Regions from separate parts of the Micromonospora sp. DT15 genome, predicted to be linked through region 2. Evidence: riboswitches for the same ligand, from Rfam matches in the RefSeq annotation. Region 2 holds a riboswitch; the other holds the start of a gene.

Region 1 (4,194 bases), on a different contig from region 2:
GCTTCACGACCTGAAAGTAGGCGCGACTTTAGCTTGACTATCGTCACTTGCAGATTGACAAGACAGCACCGTGTGGTGTGTGGTGGAGTGGTCACGCCAGGCGACGGCGGGATAACTCGCCGGGAGGTTGGGTGCCAAAGCACGTGCCGTACGACGACTACCTGCTGGCGGTGGCGCTGACCTTGGCTCGGCGGCATCGGCCGGTCTGGTCGTGGCGGCGGTGGCGGCGGATCTGCCGGTGTGGAGCTGATCTGCCGTGTCGGGCCAGGCACCGCATCCCGATCCGTCGGGGCCACTGGCCAGGGGAGGAGCAGGAGTGACCGAGGATGAGGTCGGACGAGTCTTGTTCATGCACCTTCCCGGCGTTGAGGGGCTCTGCGCCGGCTGTCGCTGGTGGTGGGCATGGCTGTCCCCGTACCCCTGCTATCAAGCGGAGTGGGCCACTCGCTGGCACGCCCGGCTCGCGACCCGGCGCTTCCTGGATGGCCTGCGGTGACCACCCACGGCCCGGTCCTTCCGGTGTGGACCTGCGGCGGCTGCGCCGCGCCCTGGCCCTGCCGGACTCGGCGAACGGAGCTGCATGCCGAGTTCGAGGGTGCACCCGTGTCATTGGCCCTCTACATGGGCTCTTACCTGGTCTGGGCGGCCGAGGACCTGACCTGGGTGCCCGCCGGGCTGCTGCACCGGCGTTTCCTGGGCTGGGTCCGGTGAGTCTGATCCGGCGGGGCGATGAGCGGTTCCACTACAGCGACAACTCGCACAAGTGGATCCCGCCGAACCCGGACTACGACCAGGAGGTCTGGGACGAGATGGTCCGCCAGCACCAGCTCCAGCACCTGGAGGAGATCTCCAACCGCAGGAGGCCGCCTCGATCAAGTGATGAAAAGTAGGTCTGAAGATGGCCCTGGGACCTACTTTTCATCACTTGATCTTGGAGTCGGGCGGACCGGGCTACTGGTTTGCTCGTTCGGCGGCGCGGACGGCGTTGCGGAACAGCATCGCGACGGTGGTCGGGCCGACCCCGCCGACCCGGGGGGTGATCGCGCCGGCTACCTCGGCGCACGCTTCGTCCACGTCCGGTAGGAGGCGCCGCCCGTCGTAGCGGACGCCGGCGCCGATGACGACCGCGCCGGGCTTGACGTGCTCAGGCTTCACGATCCCGGGTACGCCGGCGGCGGCCACGAGGATGTCGGCGCGGCGGGTGTAGCGGTCCCAGTCGGGCACGCCGGTGTGGACGACGGTGACGGCGGCGTTGGCGGTCGGGCGCTTCTGGGCGAGCAGCATGGCCAGGGGGCGGCCCAGGGTGGCGCCGCGGCCGAGGATGACGACCTCACGGCCGGCGACGGGGATCTCGTAGTACGCCAGGAGGGCCTCGATGCCCGCGGGGGTGCACGGCAGCGGGCCGGGCAGGCCGACGGCGAGACGCCCCATGTTCAGTGGGTGCATGCCGTCGACGTCCTTGTCCGGGTCGATGGTCTGCAACGCCGCGTCGTAGTCCAGATGCCCCGGCACGGGGTACTGCACGAGCAGCCCGTGTACGTCCGGGTCGGTGTTGAACCGGGCAATGGCCTGGTGCAGCTCGGCCTGGGTGGCGGTGGCCGGCAGATGCACGTGCGGGGAGGCGAACCCGAGCGCGGCGGCCTGACGCTGCTTGATGGCGATGTAACCGGCGCTGGCGTCGTCGTCGCCGACGAGGATGGTGGCGAGGCTCGGTGTGATCCCGCGGCTGCGCAGCCGGGCGGCCGCGGCGGCGGTCTCGGCCAGGACGGCTTCGGCGACTGGTGCACCCGGCAGGAGCCGGGCCGCGCCCGATGAGGTGTGGTGCTCGGCGGATGGGCTGGTCGTAGTCATGGTGGTTCCTCGACGCAGGCGCCCAGGCGGTCGACGCCCGCGAGAGGCTCCCCGATGGTTTTGACCATCCCCGTGCCGCCAGTCGCCGGTGCCTCGATCATGCCCCATCGCCAGGGCAACTGCCCAGTTGGACCAGCAGCGCCGCCGATGGAGCCGCGCGGGCTGTTCGGTAACACTCGTGCTCCGCCTGACGAAGAAGGGGTGTGAAGGCTACGAGGGAGGACGGCCTGTGAATGAGCCGAGCCGAGCCGATGATGACATTTTCGGCATCGGAGCCGATCCGGTGGCTTTCGAGGTCTTCTACCGCCGGCACCTGGAGGCGGTGGGCCGGTTCGTGGCGCGGCGGGTCGACGACCCGCATCTCGCCGCCGACCTCACCGCCGACGTGTTCCTGGCGGTGATCGAGTCGGCGGCCGGCTACCGGCCGGAGCGGGGCAGCCAGATCGGCTGGCTGTACGGGGTGGCCCGCAACGTCATAGGCGACGAGCGGCGTCGGGCTGCCCAACGGCTGCGGGTGACCGGCCGACTGGCCGGACGACGGGACCTCGGCCCCGATGACATCGCCCGCATCGAGGAGCGGATCGACGCCGAGTCGGCGGCCCGCCGCACCCACAGGGCGCTGAGCGAGCTGCCCGAGGGCACCCGGACGCTTGTCGAACTCGTCGCCGTGGACGGCCTCAGCGTCGCGGAGGCGGCGACAGTGCTGGGGATGTCACCGGTGGCCGCTCGGGTCCGCCTGCATCGTGCCCGCCGCATCGTCCGCGCCGTGCTCGCCCGCCCGGTCACCACCCTCGCCTGAGAGACGGAGATGACGATGAACGAGACCGAACGGTCGCCGCAGGGGTTCGAGGAGCAGCTTCTCAGGGATCTGACCGCACACGTCGCCCAACGGGCCGAGGAGGCGTCGGCGGTCCGTCCCGCCGGACGCCGTACCCAGTTCCTGCGCGGTTGGCGTCTCGTCGGAGCGCTCGGACTGGTGGTGACGTTGACCGCCGGTGCGCTGGCGGTCCAGACCGTGAGGCTGGGCGATCAGCCGCCGCCGACTGCCAGCGCGTCGGAGATCTTCCACCTGGCGGCCGACGCGGCTCGACAACAGCCGGAACTCACCGCCCGACCCGACCAGTACGTCTTCACCGAATCCCTGGCGACGATCCGGGACCTGCCGGACAGCGGGCCCTACCAGACCATCCGGAACCAGCTGTGGCAGTCGGCTGGCGGAGTGGCGTACACGAAGGGGCGCTACCGACCGGAGGCTGATCCGAACGGATGGGGCGAGCTGAGGGAGCTCCGCATCGACGATGCCGCCGATCCCACGAAGGAGCTTGACGCGTTCCAGCCGCCGGCGTACCACGGCGACCTGCCCACCGACCCGGACGAGCTGCTCCGCTACCTTCGGGAACACCCGGTCGACCTGCATCTCCCCGAAGGGGCCGACGAGGAGGCCCTCTACGCGGACGAGAGCATGGCGTACACCACCGCGCGGTCGATGCTCGACGGCTACGTGCCGCCCCGCGCGCTCGCGGCGCTGTATGAAGTGCTGGCCCGGGAGCCCGGCGCGACAGTCATCTCCGCCGACGTGGTGGACGCCGCAGGCCGGCACGGGGTGGCGATCCGGATGCCCGGTGTGATCGGTGGCAACGTGGACCTGCTCTTCGACCGCGACACCCACGTCTTCCTCGGGCGCCGCCACTCGGTGATACGCAACGGCAAGGAGTCACTGGAGTCGGCTGCCGCGCTCCTGCGGGTCGCCATCGTCGACCGGCCGGGCCAGGTGCCGTGAGCGAGCCGGTCACGGCCGGTCGTCACGGCCGGTCGGTCAGGGCTGGGCGAACAGGGGGCCGTAGTTCGAGCGGAACATCTGCTCGCCGAGGCGGCGCATCACCAGGTCGCGCAGCGCGGGCGGGAGCCCGGTGGCCTTGTCGCGGCGATGGGTCTGGCTGAGCACCCAGTCGGTACGCGGGCGGCGCCGCGCCTCGTACCCGCGCAGGGCCTCGGCAACGGACCCGGCGGTGGCCAACGAGGACGCGAGCACGAAAGCGTCCTCCAGGGCCATCGCCGCGCCCTGGGCCATGTTCGGTGAGGTGGCGTGGGCGGCGTCGCCGATCAGCAGCACCGGCCCCCGGGACCAGGAGTCGAGCACGACCTCCTGGTTCGGCCCGGAGTGCAGGGTGCTGTCGTCGTAGTCGAGGGCCTTGAGCATGGTGGCCACCGGCTCGGTGAACGTCTCGGCCAGCTCGTCGCGCCAGCCGGGCCGGTCGGCCACCGGACCGTCGTTGTAGTAGCAGTACGTCTGCTCGGCGCTGATCGGGATGGTCAGGAACTGCCTGCCGCGCCCCAACTGCA
Region 2 (4,194 bases):
GCGGCCGGCTGCTGGAGCACGGATGCAGCCTGGTCGCCGCCAACACCCGGGAGCGGTCCGCGTACACCAGGAATCTGCGCCACCTGGTGGCCGGCCTCACCCGGCGCTTTCCGGCTCACCCGGACCAGCCCGGGGTGCGGTGGACGGTGCCGGCCGGCGGGTTCTTCGTGGTGGTGACAGTGCCGTTCCCGGTCGACGACGCGTTGCTGGACCGATCGGCGCGCGACTACGGGGTGCTGTGGACGCCGATGGCGCACTTCTACGACGACTCCGCGCCGGTGTGCGCGTTGCGGTTGTCGGTGAGCGCTGTCACACCGGAGCAGATCGACGTCGGGCTGGATCGCCTCGCGGCGCTGATCACCGACGAGTTGACTCGCCGGGCGGGTTGACACACCGCGTTCATCGGATGGCAATGCGCGACGACCCGCGTACCGCCGTCCTCGTTGGACGGTCATAATAAGCCGCATGGTTGCCTGGGAGTACGCCCTGCTCGTCCGTCGCTATCAGGGACAGGGCCGCAATTTTCACGTCTCGTTCGTCTGGTACGCGCCGGACGGGTCCCGCAAGGACATCACCGCCTACGGCGACACCGCCATCGCGCACCTCAACCGCGCCGGCCGCGAGGGGTGGGAGCTGGTCTCCGCCGCCGAGGACGTCAACAACGTCCAAGGCAGCACCGAAGTCCACCGCTACCACCTCAAGCGCCCCATGGGCTGACTCCGGCCCCCCGCCCCCGTCCCCGTCCGCCCCCGTCCGCGTCGATCATGGAGTTGTGGTGGTGGGCGAAAGTCGCTACCCGCCCTCATTCGGGCACCACAACTCCATGATCGACGCGAGTCGGTCGGGTCAGCTCAGGTCGACGCCGGGGTAGAGCGGGTACGTGGCCAGCAGGTCGGTGGCCTGGCGGGCGATCTTGTCGGCCAGGCCCGCGTCCAGCGTGTACTTCGCCTTCGACGGGGTGCCGTCGGCGTTGGCGCCGGCGGTGGTCTGGGTCAGCACGGTGTGGATCAGCTCGGCGGTCTGGTCCATCTCGGCGGTGCCCAGGCCCCGGGTGGTCAGCGCCGGGGTGCCGATCCGGATGCCGGAGGTGTACCAGGCGCCGTTCGGGTCCTGCGGAACCGAGTTGCGGTTGGTGACGATGCCCGAGTCGAGGAGGGCCTGCTCGGCCTGCCGGCCGGTGAGCCCGTAACCGGACACGTCGATCAGCACCAGGTGGTTGTCGGTGCCGCCGGTGACGAGCTTCGCGCCCCGACGCAACAGCCCCTCGGCGAGGGCCTGCGAGTTGTCCACGATCCGCTGGGCGTAGTCGGCGAAGTCGGGCCGGCGGGCCTCGGCGAGCGCGACCGCCTTGGCGGCCATCACGTGCGGCAGCGGCCCGCCGAGCACCATCGGGCAGCCCCGGTCCACCTGGTCGGCCAGCTCCGGCTGGCAGAGCACCATGCCGCCGCGCGGGCCGCGCAACGACTTGTGGGTGGTGGTCGTGACGATGTGCGCGTGCGGCACCGGGTCGAAGTCGCCGGTGAACACCTTGCCGGCCACCAGGCCCGCGAAGTGCGCCATGTCGACCATGAAGGTCGCGCCGACCGAGTCGGCGATCTCGCGCAGGATCCGGAAGTTCACCTTCCGGGGGTACGCCGAGTAGCCGCCCACCAGGATCAGCGGCTTGAACTCGCGGGCCGCCTCGGCCACCCGGTCGTAGTCGATCAGGCCGGTCGCCGGGTCGGTGCCGTAACTGCGCTGGTCGAACATCTTGCCGGAGATGTTCGGCCGGAAACCGTGGGTGAGGTGGCCGCCGGCGTCCAGCGACATGCCGAGCATCCGCTGGTTGCCCAGCTCGCGGCGCAGCGCGAACCAGTCGGCCTCGGTGAGGTCGTTGACCTGGCGGACCTGGGCCTTCTTCAGGGCGGGGGACTCCACCCGGTCGGCGAGCACCGCCCAGAACGCGACCAGGTTGGCGTCGATGCCCGAGTGCGGCTGCACGTACGCGTGCGCGGCGCCGAACAGCTCCTGGGCGTGCTCGGCGGCGAGCGCCTCGACGGTGTCGACGTTCTGACAGCCGGCGTAGAAGCGGCGGCCGACGGTGCCCTCGGCGTACTTGTCGCTGAACCAGTTGCCCATGGCCAGCAGGGTCGCCGGGGAGGCGTAATTTTCGCTGGCGATCAGCTTGAGTGACTCCCGCTGGTCGGCCAGCTCGGCGCCGATGGCGTCGGCGACCCGCGGCTCGACAGCCCGGATCACCTCAAGGGCACTCCGGAATGCGGTGGACTCTGCGTTGCGGGACATGCGACCTCCAACAGACGTGCGGGGAAGGCCCAGGCGCTCGGCAAACGTCCACGTGACGAGGCCGCTCCCCGATGGTTCTCCATCCCCACGCGCCAGTAACGGCCCGGGAGGATCCTACCGGGCCGTTACTGGCCGTTCGGGCCGCCCTCCGGGAGGCGACCCCGCCAACGTAATGAGGGGTGATCAGACGATCACCGCCGGCTCGCTGATCAACAAGGTGCAGACCGCCGCCGGCAAGATCATTCCGGACCGGCTCAAGTCCGAGCAGCACCGCCGGATGGCCGAACCAGGCTCAGGCAGCTAACCCCCGCCCCCCGCCCCGCGCCGCCCCGGCTCCCTCATCCCGCGATCTTGCACTTTCTGTCGTGACAAAACGGCACGAGACATCGCCAACCGGCAACAGAAAGTGCAAGATCGCGGGCCGGGCCGGGCCGGGCCGGGGCGGGGCGGCACGACGAAGGGCCCGGCGTTGTGCCGGGCCCTTCGGAGTGAGCGGGTGCCTCAGGCCGTCACCGCATCGAGCGCCTTCTTGATCGCCTTCGGGGCGGTGGGGGTACGCGGCGCGTCCGCGCGCAGCGCGATCATCTTCTCGCCGATCTCCTGGAGCTGCTTGCGGCCCAACGCGTCGCGGACCTTGGGGAACCACTCCTGCTCTTCCTCCTCGACGTGGTGCGTGACGTTCTCGATCAGCACCGTCGTCTTGGCGTTGAAGCGCTCGTCGTCGGCGTCCATGCTGGCCAGCTCGGCGCAGAGCACATCGGCGACGTGGTGTTCCTCGTACGACTCGAGGATGTCGTCCTCCAGGTCGGGCAGCAGTCGGCGGACCTCCGGATACATCACCTCGTTCTCCAGGTAGGTGTGCACTGTCAGTGCCTCCAGGATCTGGTCCACCAACTTCTGCCGCTGGTTCGCCGGCCCCTCCTCGGCGTCCTGGAAGGCCTTGAACAGGCGGCGCATTTCCTTGTGGTCCTCTTTGAGCAGGACGATGGCATCGGTCGACACCGGTATGACCTCCCTGACGAGTCTCGGCTGGTGGGGATCCGGTACCCCTACGCCGAACGCGGAAACAGGTGAAACCGCCTCAGACCATCGCCAGGGTGCGGGGGATCTCGTCGAGCAGCTCCCGAGCCAGAAAGCCGATCCGGCCGTAGCGGGGGATCAGCCGCTGGCCGCTCACCGAGTGCGCGAACGAGCCCCAGCAGGCCGCCTGCGCCGGGTCGGCACCCCGGGACAACAGCCCCGCCAGCAACCCGGCGAGCACGTCCCCGCTGCCGGAGGTGCCCAGCCCGGCGTCGCCGCTCTCCTCCCGCCAACCCCGCCCGTCCGGTGCGGCCACGTGCCCGTACAGCGACACCACCGCCTCGTACCGGGCGGCCAACTCGGCCGCCTCGGAGTCCAGGTCGTCGCCCGGCTCCCGCCCGAGCAGGTGCTCGGCCTCGGTGACGTTGGGGGTGAGAACCACGGGTCGACCCGAGCCGACCAGCAGGTCCGGTGAGTGGCTGAGCGCACCGAGGGCGTACGCGTCGAGGACCAGCGACGTGTCCGGGCGGGCCGCCTCCAGGACCAGGCTCAGCAGACGGTTGGTCTCGTCGATCGCCTTCAGGCCGGGGCCGATCGCCACCACGTCGGCCTGCGTGACCAGGTCGCCGAGCTGGCCGTCCCGGTCGGCGGCGACCGCACCGTCGGTGGTTTCCGGCAGGCCGACCACGAGCGCCTCGGGCACCTGGATGCTCAGCGCCGCCGCCGTGGACTCCGCGGCGGCGAGCTGGAGCACCCCGGCACCGGCGCGCAAGGCGGCCACTCCGGCGAGCAGCACCGCGCCCGGCGTGAAGCGGGAACCGCCGACCACCAGCACGGTGCCCCGGCTCTCCTTCCCGCCCACCGGCACGGGCAGTGCCCAGTCCCGCAGCA

The links. Region 2 has a riboswitch for ZMP and ZTP ahead of ACLQ3F_RS05460 (glycine hydroxymethyltransferase). Riboswitches for the same ligand answer to the same signal wherever they lie in the genome.
Region 1: it holds a riboswitch for ZMP and ZTP, as region 2 does, so the genes downstream of both, ACLQ3F_RS01840 (bifunctional 5,10-methylenetetrahydrofolate dehydrogenase/5,10-methenyltetrahydrofolate cyclohydrolase) here and ACLQ3F_RS05460 (glycine hydroxymethyltransferase) in region 2, are expected to answer to the same signal.

The regions. Positions count from the first base shown of each region.
Region 1 is NZ_JBNCKJ010000001.1:404,322-408,515, forward strand. Features, by position in the region: gene ACLQ3F_RS01825 (DNA-binding protein) at 1-7, opposite strand, end outside; gene ACLQ3F_RS01830 (hypothetical protein) at 132-320, shown strand; gene ACLQ3F_RS01835 (hypothetical protein) at 708-890, shown strand; gene ACLQ3F_RS01840 (bifunctional 5,10-methylenetetrahydrofolate dehydrogenase/5,10-methenyltetrahydrofolate cyclohydrolase) at 952-1,851, opposite strand; ZMP/ZTP riboswitch at 1,865-1,947, opposite strand; gene ACLQ3F_RS01845 (RNA polymerase sigma factor) at 2,135-2,650, shown strand; gene ACLQ3F_RS01850 (CU044_5270 family protein) at 2,666-3,631, shown strand; gene ACLQ3F_RS01855 (FAD-dependent monooxygenase) at 3,668-4,194, opposite strand, start outside.
Region 2 is NZ_JBNCKJ010000002.1:289,044-293,237, forward strand. Features, by position in the region: gene ACLQ3F_RS05450 (PLP-dependent aminotransferase family protein) at 1-389, shown strand, start outside; gene ACLQ3F_RS05455 (hypothetical protein) at 457-717, shown strand; gene ACLQ3F_RS05460 (glycine hydroxymethyltransferase) at 847-2,283, opposite strand; ZMP/ZTP riboswitch at 2,304-2,393, opposite strand; gene ACLQ3F_RS05465 (hypothetical protein) at 2,456-2,587, shown strand; gene ACLQ3F_RS05470 (hemerythrin domain-containing protein) at 2,785-3,285, opposite strand; gene ACLQ3F_RS05475 (NAD(P)H-hydrate dehydratase) at 3,365-4,194, opposite strand, start outside.